DNA from 2 places in the Sphingobium sp. TomTYG74 genome. Region 2 is predicted to be linked to the other one. Evidence: riboswitches for the same ligand, from Rfam matches in the RefSeq annotation. Region 2 holds a riboswitch; the other holds the start of a gene.

Region 1 (7,106 bases), on a different replicon from region 2:
GCCGAGCTTCAATTCGCTGCTGGTGGGGATCAGGCGCACGCCAATATCGGCCAGCGTCAACAACGCCGCGCCGCCGAGCAGCGAAGGAAGCAGGATGGCCGAAGGGGAGCGATCCGTGAGGGGACGGACCAAGTGGGGGACGATGAGGCCAACGAAACCGATCGCACCCGACACGGCGACCGCGCCGCCGACACCGATGGCGACGCCCAGCATCATGCGCAGCCGCGCCTTGCCAAGATCAACGCCCAGTGCCTGCGCGCCCTCCTCCCCCAAGGTCAGCGCATCGAGGCTACGCCCATCGGCAATCAGTAGTGCAGCGCCGATGAGGACACAGGGCAGCGCGATCCAGACATGGGCGTAGCTGCGATTTTCGAGGCTGCCCATCAGCCAGCTCATGATCTCCATCGCCGCGAAGGGATTGGGCGAGAGGTTGAGCGACAGGCTGATCCCTGCCCCCGTCAGCGTCGCGACGGCGATGCCCGCGAGGATCAGGGTCAGCGGACTTTCGGAAGGCCCCGCCAGCAGGAACAGGGCCGAGATCGCGATAAGGCTGGTGGTGATGGCAAGGACCGGCAGGACGACCGGATGAAGCTGCGCAAGGCCGAAATATAGCGCGCACACGGCGCCGAGCGCAGCCGCGTTGGAAGCGCCAAGAACCGACGGTTCGGCGAGCGGATTACGGAGGTAACCCTGAAGCGCGGCTCCCGCGAGACCAAGCATCGCGCCGACGATCAGGCCGAGCAGCATCCGCGGCAGGCGCAGGTCGATGAGGATGGCGCGCGCGACCTCGTCACCGCCGCCGGTGAGGACAGCAAGGATGCGGGCGGGAGACAGTGCGACCGCGCCCAGCGTTAGCGAGCCAAGCGCTGCCAAAAGGGTGAGCGCGATCAGGATGGGGAGCAGCAGCGGATGGCGGCGGGCGCTCATGGCTTGCCTCTCCAGCCCTTAAACGCCAAGGCTGTCGTGCTCCTGCGCAGGCAGGAGCCCAGTTGAGACGGCGGAACTAGGCTCCTGCCTGCGCAGGAGCACAATGTTTTTAAGAGGCGAAGTGGATGCGCGCAGGAAAGATGATCGCGGCGCTTGTTGCGCTTGGCCTGACCGGCGCTGCGCCCGCGCCGCCTAAGCGTATCGTGTCGCTCAACACCTGTTCCGACCAATATGTGCTGGCGCTCGCCGATCCGGGGCAGATCGCGGCCTTGAGCCCCTATGGTCACGACCCCGAACTGTCGGCGGCGATCGCCAAGGCGCAGCGCTTCCCGGTGCTGAAACGTCCGGCCGAAGAGGTGCTGGCGCTGCGGCCTGATTTGGTGATCGGCTTTCCCGATGGCGCGGGCGGCGTGGTCGGCGCGCCGGATGGCCGATGGCGCAAGCTGGGGCTGGCAAGCGCGGACAGTTTTGCCGCCATCCGCGACCAGATCCGGCAAGTGGCGGCTGTAGTGGGCCACCCCGCGCGGGGCGAAGCGATGATCGCGGGCATGGAGCGCGACCTTGCCGCCCGGCCCCGGTCCCGGCGCGGCGGCGTCGCCGCCTATTATCAACGGCGCGGCTATATGACCGGCACCGGCACGCTGGTCGATGAGTTGATCCGGCGCGCGGGCCTCACCAATCTGGCGGCGAAGCTTGGCAAGCCAGCGCTGGCGCAGGTGCCGCTGGAGGAGATGATCGCGGCCAAACCCGACTATCTGATCGTGGAAGAGGGCAGCGAGAGGGTCGTCGATCAGGGGACGGAAATGCTGCATCACCCCGTGCTGCGATCCATCCCGCGCATCCGCGTGCCGCAGGCCTGGACCGTGTGCGGCGGCCCCGCCTATGTGCAGGCCGCACGCAGCATCGTGGCGCAGGCGGACGCCGCAAGCAAAGGCAGGGCGCGACCAAAGGCCACGCCCCGCTGATAAGGGGCAGTCGCCCACCCCCTTCACCTTCTACCGTCAGAAGCGGACACGCACGCCGCCATAGGCCGACCGGCCGTAGGTGCTGTAGCCATAGACGGTCGCATATTCTTCATCCGTAACATTGTCGATGCGGCCGTAAATCTCCAGATGCTCGTTGATCGGCAGTGAAGCGCGCAGATCCAGCCGCGCATAGCCATCGATCCGCTGGGTGTTGGCGGCATCGTTGAAGCTATCGCCGACCATGGTCACCGTTGCGCCGGTCGATAGGCCGAAGGACCAATCATAGTCGGCCGAGACGCTGACCGCATCCTTGGCGCGGCGGGGGAGGCGCTTGCCTTCATTAATGCCACCCTCGGAACGGTCGATGGCATCGATATAGCTGTAAGCGGCGGTGACGGTAAGCGCATCGACGGGCTTCAGCGTGACGGCTGCTTCCAAGCCCTTCGCCCGGGTGCTGGTAAGGTTGATGTAGCGACCGAAAGGCAGCGCAAAGCCGTCGAAATAGATCTGGTCACGGGTATCACGGCGGAACGCGGTGACGGAGATCATCGCGCGACCGCCGTCGAGGCTCTGGTCGAAGCCGACGTCATAACTTTTCGACCGTTCGGGCTTCAGGTCGAGATTGCCATAGGTGCCGTCGTAGATCTGATAGAGCGAGGGCGCACGGAAGCCTTCGCCATAGCTGGCGCGGATGTTGGTGCGGCCTTCATTGGGCGTGTAGTTGGCGTTGGCACCCAGCGTGGTCGCGCCGCCGAACTGGCTGTGATCGTCGTGGCGTACGCCGCCGGTCAGGGAGATGCCGGTGAACGGCTTTACGACCGCCAGCGCATAGACGCTATCGATGTTGACCTTGGCCGTGCTGACGACCTTGTCGCCTGTGAAGAAATCATAATAAAAAGAATCATAGTCCGGGCGTTCATGCTCATAGCCGAAGACCAGCTTGGCCTGATCCATGGGCTGATAGACGCCTTCATATTCGAAGCGCAGATTTTTGCCCGAATAGCCGTAATCCGGGGCGGAACTGGGCGCGAAGAAATAGTCGCGGTCGTTGCGGAACCAAGTTACCGCCGCACGCTGCGTCAGCTTGCCGTCGAATGACGCGAGGTTGAGCCCCGCATAGCCGATATATTGGTCAAGCTTGCTACTGTCCGTCGTGTCGGCCGGCGCGCCGAAGAAGATGTCGGTGTCGAGGTTCGCATGGATATAATAGCCGCGCAGGTCGAGGCTGAGATTGTCGGTGAAGGCGAGTTTCAGCTTCGCGTGGGTCGCGATATTTTCATAGCCGTCCTTCTCCGTGCCGCCCTGGGCAGCGGAGATGCCATCAGTGCGAAAATAGGCGACGCCCGCGCTGCCAGAGGCGATGCCTGTGCTGCCCGATATGTCAGCCTTCGCATTCAACGTGTCGGCATAGCCATAATCAACAGAGGCGCTGCCGCCAAAGCCTTCGCCGGGCTCCGCTGACATGATGTTGACCACGCCGCCGATCGCCTGGCTGCCATAGACGACAGAGTTGGAGCCGCGCAGGATTTCGATGCGGCGGATGTTGCCGGTCAGCAGATTGCCGAAGTCATAGGCATCGCCGATGACGCTCGGGTCATTGATCTTGACGCCGTCGAGCAGCACCAGCGTCTGCGTCGTTTCCGCGCCCCGGATCGAAATGCCGGTGACACCGCCAACGGCATCGGCGCGGTTGAGGCGAATGCCGGGGGTCGTGATCAGCAGGTCCGCGACGCTGACATTCTGGCGCGTTTCGATCGTCTTTTCGTCGATCACGGTCACCGCCTGACCGACCTCGTCGGTGGGCTGTTCGATGCCGAGGGCGGTGACGACGATCTCGTCCGCGTCTGCGGCGAGCGCGGGGGTGGCGGCGAGGAGCGCCAGCAGTGAAATTCCGGTCCTGATCATGTTCTGTCTTCCCTGAGCGCCATGCGACATGAGCCCAGGGCCTGCCGCTTGCGCGGCCGCTGCGCGGGAAGAAGAGACGCCAGCCCCGTCACGCGCACCGATGCGGCCCTGCGCCGCTTCGTCGCTCAGACGGAAAACCGTGCCCGGACCGATCCCTGGACCCAAGGCAAGAGCGACCATGCGCCGGCAGGTTTCCTGGCTCGCGGGTCGTCGCGGTGATGCACGCCTTCCCGGACTTTTGGTCCAGTGGCTGGTCCCCCTCGCCTTCCCCTTTGAAGGCTTGCAGGTTTCCCTGTGCATCGCGCTCGCCGCTTACAGTTGCAGGGACAGCCGCGGAGTTGGACGGTGATCCCGTCCGCACCGCATTCCCTTTCCGGCGCGATCTTCATGTCAGCGGTTGCCCGCTCACGCGGCGCGCCATAGGGGAAAGTGAGGCTATTGCCAAGGAGTGGATCGATGCGATTGCTGGGCGCGGTGCTGGCGGGTGGGCGATCCAGCCGGTTCGGGAGCGACAAGGCTTTGGCGCTGATGCCGGACGGGCGCACGCTGATGGCGCATGCGGTGGCGGCAATCGCGCCGCACGTGGAGGCCGTGGTGGTCTGTGGGCGGAGCGTCGATGGGCTGACGGGGCTGGCGGATCGGCCAGCGGCGGATATGGGGCCGCTGGGTGGGCTGAACGCGGCGCTGCATCATGCGCGCGGTCAGGGTTACGATGCGGTGCTGACGACGGGGTGCGACATGCCCGTCTATCCGGCGGCGCTGGTGGAGGCGCTGGTGGGTGACAGTGCGGCGGTGCTGAAGGGTCAGCAACTTGCGGGCTTCTGGCCTGCGTCGCTCGCGGACGAACTGGACGCGCATCTGGCGGAGGAGAATAATCGGTCGATCTATGGCTGGCTGGATCGGATCGGCGCGCGAGTGGTGGAGCGGCCGGAACTGGTGCTGCCCAATATCAACCGGCCGGAGGATCTGGCGCACTGGCGCGAGCCAAGCTGAGCTTGCCGAAGCCCCCTCCCTTCCTTCCAACTAAGTTCCGGGGCGTTCGACAAGCTCAGGGCAAAAGTTGCAAAGAGCCGGTCTTCAAAGCTGAAGAGCGACGCTGGCTGCAACCCCTACTGGCATGGATGTGCCCGCCACCGCTTCGCCGATCAGAAGAAGGGTCGGGTCTTCATCGCTGATGGTGGCGACAAGGAAGGCAAGCGCGGACAGCTTCCCCCGGATCAGGCGTTCGGTGGGGAGCGAGACATTGACCGCCACCATCACCGGCGTTTCGGGATCGCGTCCGGCGGCGATCAGCTGGCGGCTGATCTCTCCAGCGGCGGCGCGGCCCATATAGATGCCGAGCGTGCCGCCGGGACGGGCGAGCGCTTCCCAGTCAAGCTTGAGCGGTTCACCGGCTTTCAGATGCGCGGTCACCAGCGTCAGGCCCCGCGCCTTGCCGCGCAGGGTGAGCGAGGCGCTGCCGCTTGCCGCCGCCGCGCTGGCGGTGGTGATGCCGGGGCAGATGCGGAAGCGGATGCCGTCTGCGGCGAGATGCTCCATCTCTTCGGACGAGCGGCCAAAGACCGAGGGGTCGCCGCCCTTCAGGCGCACGACGCGCTTGCCCGCCTTGGCGGCGGCGAGGAGGAGGTCGTTGATGCTTTCCTGCGCCTTGCTGTGGCGGCCGGAGCGTTTGCCGACGCTGACCCGCTCGACGCCCTCGGGGATGAGGTCGAGGACGCCGGGGCCGACGAGGGCGTCGTAGAAGACGATCTCGGCAGCGGCGATCAGCTTTTCGGCCTTGCGGGTGAGGAGGTCCGGGTCGCCCGGCCCTGCGCCGACCAGCCAGACTTCACCGGGGGCGATCATCTCATTCGGCTGCATGAAGCGTCTCCTGCGGAAGTTGGGCGAGGATGTTGGCGAGTGCGGGACGGCAGGACCCACAATTGGTGCCCGCGCCGATCGCCTTGCCGATGGCGGGCACGTCGACCAGGCTCTGATCGCGGATGGCGGCGACGATCTGGTTGAGGCCGATGTCGAAGCAGACGCAGATGGTCGGCCCCTTGTCGGGCTGGTTGCCGGGACCGCGCGCGGCGAGGACGGAGGCGCCCACCTCTTCGGCTTCGAGCTGGCCGATGAGCCAGTCGCGCGAAGGGAGCAGGCCGGTGCGGGTGACGAAGAGGACGGCCGCCAGCTTGCCTTCGCGGATGATGGCGATGCGGCGGGTGCCGCGCGTCATGTCGACGGCTTCGACACGATCGCCCTTGGGCAGGCAGGCTTCAAGGCGCGTGGGATCGCCATTGCCCGCGACTTCGTAGAGCGCGCCGCCCGGAACGGTAACCTTCGTCGCCCAGAGGCAGGGGATTTTGGCGGGCTGCTCGCCGCGCAGGATGAGGAAGCCCTTCCACTCGGTGGCGACCTTCTCGATGCTGGCGGGCGTCGATTTGAAACCGGGCTGGCCCGAATGGGGATCGACCAGCGGGCGGGGCAGCAGGCCGGTGCGGCCGCCGGTCGAGACCTGATCGGTCCAGTGGATCGGCGTGAAGATTTCGCCCACACGCTGGCCTTCGCTGAAAGCCACGCGGAAGATGCTGTTGCCCTGCGCGGTCTGAACCCGGGCGAGGTCGCCGTCGCAAATGCCCAGTTCCTCGGCATCCTTGGGGTGGATATCGACCAGCGGCTCTTCGCGATGGCGGGCGAGCTTGGGCGACAGGCCGGTGCGCGTCATGGTGTGCCACTGGTCGCGATAGCGGCCGGTGTTGAGCGTCATCGGCCACTGCTTGAGCGGCTCCTGCACCTCCATCTGCTTGGTCAGCACCAGCCGCGCCTTGCCGTCCGGCGTTGAGAAACGGCCGTCGGCGAAGGGCTTCTCACCACCCCAACGGAAGGGCTCCATCGCTTCATAGGCGTCGTTGCCGATCGTCGCCTGGGCGCGGAGGTTGAGCAGGCGCTGACCATCATTCTGATAGGCGGTCAGGCGCGCATGTTCACGCCAGATGTCGGCAGGCCGATCATAGGCAAAGGCATTACGCCAGCCCATGCGGCGGCCAACTTCCTTGACGATCCACCAGTCCGGCTTCGCCTCGCCGGGCAGCGCCAGGAAGGGGCGCTGGCGGCTGATGGTGCGGTCGCTATTGGTGACGGTGCCATCCTTTTCGCCCCAACCGGCAGCGGGCAGGCGCACATCGGCATGGACGCTGGTGTCGGTGTCGGCGATGATGTCCGACACGACGAGGAAGGGGACGGACTCCAATGCCTCTCGCACGCGTCCCGCGTCGGGCAGCGAGACGGCGGGGTTGGTCGCCATGACCCAGAGCGCCTTGACCCGGCCTT
Region 2 (7,106 bases):
AATCACCACCGCCGCAATCGCATTGGTCAGCGACATCAAAGGCGAGTGCAAAAGCGGCGACACCTTCTTGATCAGCTGAAAACCAAGAAAAGCCGCCAATATGAAGACGAACAGATAATCTGCATTGAAAGCGTTCACTGACTTATCCCCCTGTCCAGAAGCTGCGACCCGATCAAGAAACCCTGGCAGTCTTCCAATTTCGCACGGGTTCGGAGCATATTGCCCCTGCCATGATCGCTGGCTCCCATAAAATCCCTCCACGCATTATTGAGCGTGCCATATTGATCGAGTAGATCACAGGCAAGCCGGTCAGAGCCATTTATCACATAGTCGATTCGCGCAACGAATTTATTCAACCTCTACGACAAGTAGGGCTACGGGCATCAGCGATTTTCAAAATCGCTTGCAGCCGCGCCCTTCTTCATCCGCCTTGCTTGAGTGTCAGGGGCAGGCCAGCAGCCACAAATACCACACTGTCGCAAGCGGTCGCCACATGCTGATTGAGCAGGCCCGCTTCGTCTCTGAAGCGGCGGGCAAGTGCATTTTCCGGGACGATGGAGAGACCGACTTCATTGGCGACCAGCACCATGGGAACGGTGCAGCCAATGATGGCGGCGATCAGTTCTTCGCTCCATCGGGCGATGTCCTCTCCAGCCAGCAGCAGGTTGGACAGCCAAAGGGTAAGGCAATCGACTAGGATGGGGCCAGATGGCGTGTGCGCGTGGGCATTCCGGATCGCGGCGGGCAGATCGATTGGCGCTTCGACCGTTCGCCAGCGCACGTTGCGGCGGGCGCGATGCGTCGCGATCCTTTCGTGCATTTCGGCGTCATACGCCTCGGCCGTGGCGATGTAGGTCATGACGCCGGGCAGGGCTTCGCATTGCGCTTCGGCATGGCGGCTCTTGCCCGAACGGGCGCCTCCCAGCACGAGCAGCTTTTGGAAAGCGGTCATGGGCTGACCCCTGCGATCAGCGCCGTCGCGAGCCAGAGCAGCGCGCAGGCGCGAACATAGAGCGCCAGCGCGGCGCGGGCGACAGCGGGTGTGGCTTCACCCCCTTCCCCGCCGATCCATGGCTTGGCATGATATTGGCCTTCATAGGCGACCGGCCCGGCAAGGCGGATTTCGAGTGCGCCTGCCATCGCCGCCTCCGGCCAGCCAGCATTGGGCGATGCATGACGGCCATGGTCGCGCCAGAGGATGCGCCAGCCGCCCAAGCCCGCGAGGCAGATCAGGAAACCGGACAAGCGCGCGGGGATCAGGTTCAGCAAGTCATCGAAGCGAGCAGCAGCCCAGCCAAAGGCCACAAACGGCTCCTCGCGATGGCCAATCAGGCTGTCGGCGGTGTTAACCGCCTTATAGGCCCAGATGCCGGGCAGGCCACCGATGAGCAGCCAGAAAAGGGGCGCGACGACCCCGTCGCAGAAGCTTTCGGCGAGGCTTTCTATAGCGGCGCGGGCAACGCCTGCCTCATCGAGGGTGGCGGTATCGCGTCCGACGATCTGGCTGACGGCGCGGCGAGCGGCGAAGAGATTGCCTGCTTCTAGAGCCTGAACGACGGGAAGGACATGGTCGTACAGACTGCGCTGCGCAAGTGCTGGCCATGCGGCAAGCGCGAGACCGACCCAGGCCCAGGAGCCGAGGACGTGGCGGATGATGAATTCTGCGGCCCAGCCCGTTGCAATGGTGGTCGCGAAGAGCAACAGCAGCGTGGCGATACCGCCGAGGCGGCGGCGCGCAGTACCGAAGTGGCGTCGGTTCAAACGGCGCTCACACGCGGCGATGATCCGGGCGAAGGCGCCGACCGGATGGCCGATGCGCGCATGCAGCCGGGCAGGCCAGCCAAGCACCGCATCGAGGATCAGGGCGGTCAGTTCAACCAAGGGCTTCGTCCAGACGGGCCATGGCGGCATCGTCCGTGGGGAGGCCGAAGCGAAGCCAATGGGGCTGATCTTCGAACGGGCGAGTGAGGATGGCGCGGCACGCGAGGCGGTCGAACAGGGCGGCGGCGTTCCGCGTTTCGATCAGGCGGAATAGCGGGCAATCGCCGCGCGGGATGAAGCCGTGGCGGATGAGTAGTGCGTTTAGGCTGGCGGCGCGGGTCGTCAGGGTCGCGATCGTCTCATGAATCCAGCGCTGGTCGCGATAGGCGGCGCGGCCGAAGTCGATCGCGGCTGCGGACAGCGGCCAGTCTCCCAGCAACCTGCGACAGGCGCCAATGATGGGGGACGGGCCGAGGAGGAAGCCCAATCGCACACCCGCAAGGCCGAAAAATTTGCCGAAGGAACGGAGGATGAGCAGGCGGTGGTGATCCGCGACTTCGGCCACCATGCTGGCACCGGGCATGCAGTCGGCGAAGGCTTCATCAACGATCAGCCAGCCGCCTTCCCTTTCCTGTTGGGCCAGAATCTCCTGCATCTGCGCCTGCGTATAGAGACGGCCATCGGGATTGTTGGGATTGGCGAGCAGGAGTGCGGTGCCCGGTGGCGCGTCTTCGGGTTGCGGCAACGGGCGCGAGTTCGGGAAAGCCTGCGCATGAGTGCGGTAGGACGGCAGCAGGTGATAGCCCGGCGCTTCGATCAGAAGACCAAGCAGGCGTAGGCCGGTTTCGCTGCCCGGCAGCGCGCAGATGTGATCGGGAGACACGCTGAAATATGTGGCGGCGGCCTGTTCAAGATCGGCAAGTGCTGCGGGATCGGGGAGGGATTGCCAGTCCGGGGTGATCGTGGCGGTGCCGGGCCAGGCGAGCGGGTTTATGCCGGTGGAAAGATCGATCCAGGGCCGATCAACGGCTGCATAATGCTTACGCGCCGCTGCCAGACGACCGCCATGCCAGTGGAAGATGTCCCTCATCGTGCCAGCACCAGTGCGGCTAGCAGGCCGCTTTCGATGAGTTCGATCCCGGCACCATGGCCATCGCCCGAAATACCGCCGATCCGGCTGCGCAGCCACCATGCCCAGAGGGGAACGAGGATAGCGGCGGACAGGAGGGCGGGAATGATCAGGCAGAGAGCTACCGCCAGCATCGTCCAGCCTAGCAAATGCACCGGGCTGATGCTTTCGCGGAAGCGGCTGGCCAGACCCTCATGGAGCGGCGGGAGCCAGAGGGTCCATGCCAGCGGACCGATCCGCGCGACGAAGGGCACGGCGATGATCGTCAGGGGCGTGAGATGGTCCGCCCATAAGCGCAGCAGGACCAGCTTCGCCAGCAGTTGCAGGACGATGGTGACGACGCCGAAGCTCCCAATATGCGGATCGGCGAGGACAGCGGACAGCTTTGCCCGGTCGCCATGGGCCGCCCCTGCCCCGTCAGCGATGTCGCCAAGACCGTCGAGATGCAGCGCTCCGGTGATGGCGACCCAGGCGATGAGGCCGAGCAATGCCGCCATCCAGGGATCGACGCTGAGGCCGATCGTCATGGCCGCAGCGACGGCGAGGCCGACGATGAGGCCGGTCGCGGGAAACCATCTGATCGCGGCGGCGAAGTCCTTTTCCTCCGCGCGCACATGCGGAAGCGGCAGGCGGGTCATGAGTTGCAGGGCGAGGATGAGGCGAGTCATGTTACGAGCCCGGTAATCTGCGCGCCGGGATTGTCTCCCGGCCAGACGCGCAGGCTGAGCAAGGCGCCATAGGGAAGGTCGATTGCCCAGGCTTGCTGGTAGGTGAAGCCACACAGCATCGTCAGCGCGCCACGGATCGCACCGGCATGGGTCAGGACCAGTGAGGGCCGGTCGATTTCGCAAAGCGCCGCCTTTACGCGCAGACAAAGGCTGGACCAGCTTTCCCCTCCCGGCGGAGGATGGTCGTCCGGGGATGACCAGAAGCGACTAATTTCCTCGGCGGGGAGAGTTGCGGGATCAGTGCCCTCCCACGCGCCGAAGTGCAGTTCGCGCCAGCGCGCGTCGATGTCGTACGGCACCTGCCGGGCGGCGGCGATTAAGTTGGCCGGGGTGCGAGCTCGTGTCAGGTCGGAGCTGATCAGGCGGTCGAATGCCAGCGCGCGGGATCGTTCGATGCAAAGCTGCATGGCAGCCCGGTCGGGCGGCATGTCCATATGACCGAGCAGGAGGCCAGGCGTTTGTGGCGCTGCGTGGCGCATCAGGTGGAGCGTGAGCGGGCTCATAGCGCGTTAGCCACGGAGGCTTCGGCAAAGGTTGCCATCTGGTCATGCGCGGCGAGGGCCGAGCGGATGAGTTGCGCCGCGACCGCCGCGCCGCTGCCTTCGCCGAGGCGCATGTCGAGGTGAAGCAAGGGGTGCAGGCCGAGCTTTTCTAGCAGCCGGGCATGGCCTGCTTCGGCGGAGCAGTGGGCTGCGAGGCAGTGGGCCGTAATAGCCGGATTGTCGCGGGCCAGAGGGGCGACGGCCGCGCCGCAGATAAAGCCGTCGAGCAGCACCGGCACGCGCATCATGCGCGCGGCGAGGATGGCCCCTGCCATCGCCGCGATCTCTCGCCCGCCAAGGCGACGGAGCGTTTCGAAAGCGTCGGCGCAATGGGGCGCATGCAGGGCATGCGCGATCTGGACGGCTTGGGTCTTGCGGGTGAGGGCTGCTGCATCGATGCCGGTGCCCCACCCCGTCCAATCCTGGGCCTCGCCGCCGAAGGATTGAAGGCACAGTGCGGCGGCGGGCGTGGTATTGGCGATGCCCATTTCACCTGCGAAGAACAGGTCGCAATCTTGCACGACGGCGGCGGCGCCTGCGTTCAGGGCGTCGAGGCATTCGGCCTCCGTCATGGCCGAGGCTTCACATATGTCGGCGGTGGGTTTGTCGAGCGCGAGCGGGACGATGGCCAACTCGGCTCCGCAGGCGCCCGCAAGCGCGTTGATCGCCGCGCCGCCTGCCTGGAAGTTTGCGACCATCTGCGCGGTGACAGAAGGCAGGAAGGCGCTGACACCACGCGCGGCGACGCCATGATTGCCCGCGAAGATGGCGGCGCGGATGCGGTCGGCGCGTGGACGTTCGCTACCCTGCCACCCTGCCATGAAGAGGGCGATATCCTCCAGACGGCCGAGCGATCCGGCGGGCTTTGTCAAAGAGGCTTGCCGCGTCGCTGCGGCTTCGATCGCCGCTGCGTCCGGTTCTGGAAGCGTGGCCAGCGCGTTGTGGAACTCGGTGCGATCCTGAAAGCGGATCATGTGCAAACGAAGCCTTCTGGCGGGGTGCGGACGATGAAATGGCCCTTCACCCCCTGCGGCCATTCGGCGTAACGCACGACGCCTTCTTCGCTGGCGGCGTGGAGCAAGGCATAGTCGAGGATGGCGCGGGCGGCGTCCGCGTCCGGGGTGAAGTCGCCCAGCACATAGCCGACTTTGCCGGGACCACGCACATGGACGGTGCAATGACGCTGGCAGGCGAAGAGGCAGGGCATGTCCTGCACGGCAACCGCATCATAAGCAGGCTCGGCCGCCTGAAGGTCGCGCATGGCCGCAACCAGCAACGCGCCGCCGCGTCGCCCTGCCCCATCTTCCCGCTGTTCGGCGGACAGGCGGCAGGTCGAGCAGACCACCACCGACGCCCCGTTTTCGACCGCGCACAGCATCAGCGGCGCACTTCCATAACCATGTGAACATGAAAGACCGTCATCATGGTCCTCCCCGCAAAATCGAACCGCAAACGGCCCTGCCCCGCCCGAAGGCGAGCAAGGCGGTGGCTGTCGTCCGCGAGGGGAACCCCGTTCGTCCGGCACACCCTGTCCGGTCGAAGAACGACTGCGGCAGGCAGGTCTCCTGGCTCACGGGTCGCTGCGCACCGGCCGCCTTCTCGGGGGAAAAGCTCCCCCAATGGCTGCGTGGCCGGTCCACTCACCGCTTACAGTTGCAGGGGCAGCGCGGGCATTACACCCGACTTCCCTTTTGATCCCCGAGGGGAACCTGTCGCGGGGCTGCTGATAAAGAGACGGGGCCAAGCCCGCAAGCGGTAGATGAAGCGGTTTACGTCAGTCGGGCAGGTCACCCGCCGCCAGCACGGCATCGGGCCGGGCAAGCACGACGATCGGCAATCCGGCGCTGGCCCCGCGCTCGGCTGCCAAACGCGTGGGAGCGGAGATGGTGACGAGCAGGGGGCAATTGGCGAGCGCCGCCTTTTCCACCAGCTCAAAGGAACAGCGGGAGGACAACAGCGCGAAGCCGCCATCCCACGACAATTGCCCCCGCCGCATGGCCCCGATCAGCTTGTCGAAGGCATTGTGGCGGCCCACATCTTCATAGGCGAGGCGGATGGCACCATCCGTCCCGGCCAACGCCGCCACATGGACCGCGCCAGTTTGCCGATTAAGCGGCTGATGCGCGGCAAGATCGTGCAGGGCACCGAAGATCGCTTCCCGGCTCGCGTCCGATCGGGCAGTCACGGCAGGCAAGGGACGCAGCGCCTGTTCCAGATTTTCAACGCCGCACAGACCACAGGAGGAATCGGAGACGCGATGACGGACCCGGCCTAGCAGCCCCTCGACCCGGTCTTCCGGCAGCGTAGCCCGTGCGACCAAGCCCTGCTCCGTAGCATGGACATCGACGTCAAGCGGCGCGTCGGATGGGATGACCAGCCGCTCGGCCAACGCAAACCCCTGCACCAGTTCCGCAACATCGGTCGGCGTCGCCATCAACACGGCATAGCCAACGCCGTTGAACTCGATCGCGACAGGCGCTTCCTCCGCCAACTCGCGCGTCACCGGCGATGCCTCGCCGTCGGGGGTGATGCGGGTGAAGGAGAAGGGCGAAGACATAGACGCCGGTCTAGGCGGGCAAGGTGCACGCGGCAATATGGCATGGCAGGCAATCGGACGCGGCCATGCAACTGCCGCTTTCCTTTGGCGGCCAAGCCATCTATGCACGGCCACGATCGCGCCGGTGCCCGAAAGGGCTTTAAAGGGAATGCGGTGCGGGTTGCTGACAAGGCGCCCAAATCCGCGGCTGTCCCTGCAACTGTAAGCGGTGAGCGAGACGCATAGCGACCTTCCGTCACTTGTCGGAGGGTCAGCCACTGGGCCGGACGCTAAATCATGCGAGGCCTGGGAAGGCCATGTGTCGAGCGATGACCCGCAAGCCAGGAGACCTGTCGGCGTCTGGTCGCTCTTGCTTTGGCCCAGGGGATGGCCGGGGCACGGTATTCCGT

What was found. A riboswitch is a leader RNA that binds a small molecule or an ion and turns the genes downstream of it on or off. The one in region 2 is predicted to bind cobalamin.
Region 1: linked by a shared signal. The riboswitch ahead of ACZ5TB_RS00495 (TonB-dependent receptor plug domain-containing protein) and the one ahead of ACZ5TB_RS14110 (DUF1636 domain-containing protein) in region 2 are both predicted to bind cobalamin.

What each region holds. Positions count from the first base shown of each region.
Region 1 is NZ_AP027341.1:95,998-103,103, reverse strand. It holds gene ACZ5TB_RS00505 (FecCD family ABC transporter permease) at 1-927, opposite strand, end outside; gene ACZ5TB_RS00500 (ABC transporter substrate-binding protein) at 1,053-1,892, shown strand; gene ACZ5TB_RS00495 (TonB-dependent receptor plug domain-containing protein) at 1,929-3,797, opposite strand; cobalamin riboswitch at 3,966-4,226, opposite strand; gene mobA (molybdenum cofactor guanylyltransferase) at 4,254-4,790, shown strand; gene cobA (uroporphyrinogen-III C-methyltransferase) at 4,875-5,657, opposite strand; gene ACZ5TB_RS00480 (molybdopterin-dependent oxidoreductase) at 5,644-7,106, opposite strand, start outside.
Region 2 is NZ_AP027342.1:209,583-216,688, reverse strand. It holds gene ACZ5TB_RS14145 (NAD(P) transhydrogenase subunit alpha part 2) at 1-138, opposite strand, end outside; gene cobU (bifunctional adenosylcobinamide kinase/adenosylcobinamide-phosphate guanylyltransferase) at 422-952, opposite strand; gene cbiB (adenosylcobinamide-phosphate synthase CbiB) at 949-1,911, opposite strand; gene ACZ5TB_RS14130 (threonine-phosphate decarboxylase) at 1,874-2,851, opposite strand; gene ACZ5TB_RS14125 (adenosylcobinamide-GDP ribazoletransferase) at 2,848-3,558, opposite strand; gene ACZ5TB_RS14120 (histidine phosphatase family protein) at 3,555-4,121, opposite strand; gene cobT (nicotinate-nucleotide--dimethylbenzimidazole phosphoribosyltransferase) at 4,118-5,134, opposite strand; gene ACZ5TB_RS14110 (DUF1636 domain-containing protein) at 5,131-5,538, opposite strand; cobalamin riboswitch at 5,699-5,888, opposite strand; gene ACZ5TB_RS14105 (formate dehydrogenase accessory sulfurtransferase FdhD) at 5,935-6,717, opposite strand; cobalamin riboswitch at 6,823-7,068, shown strand.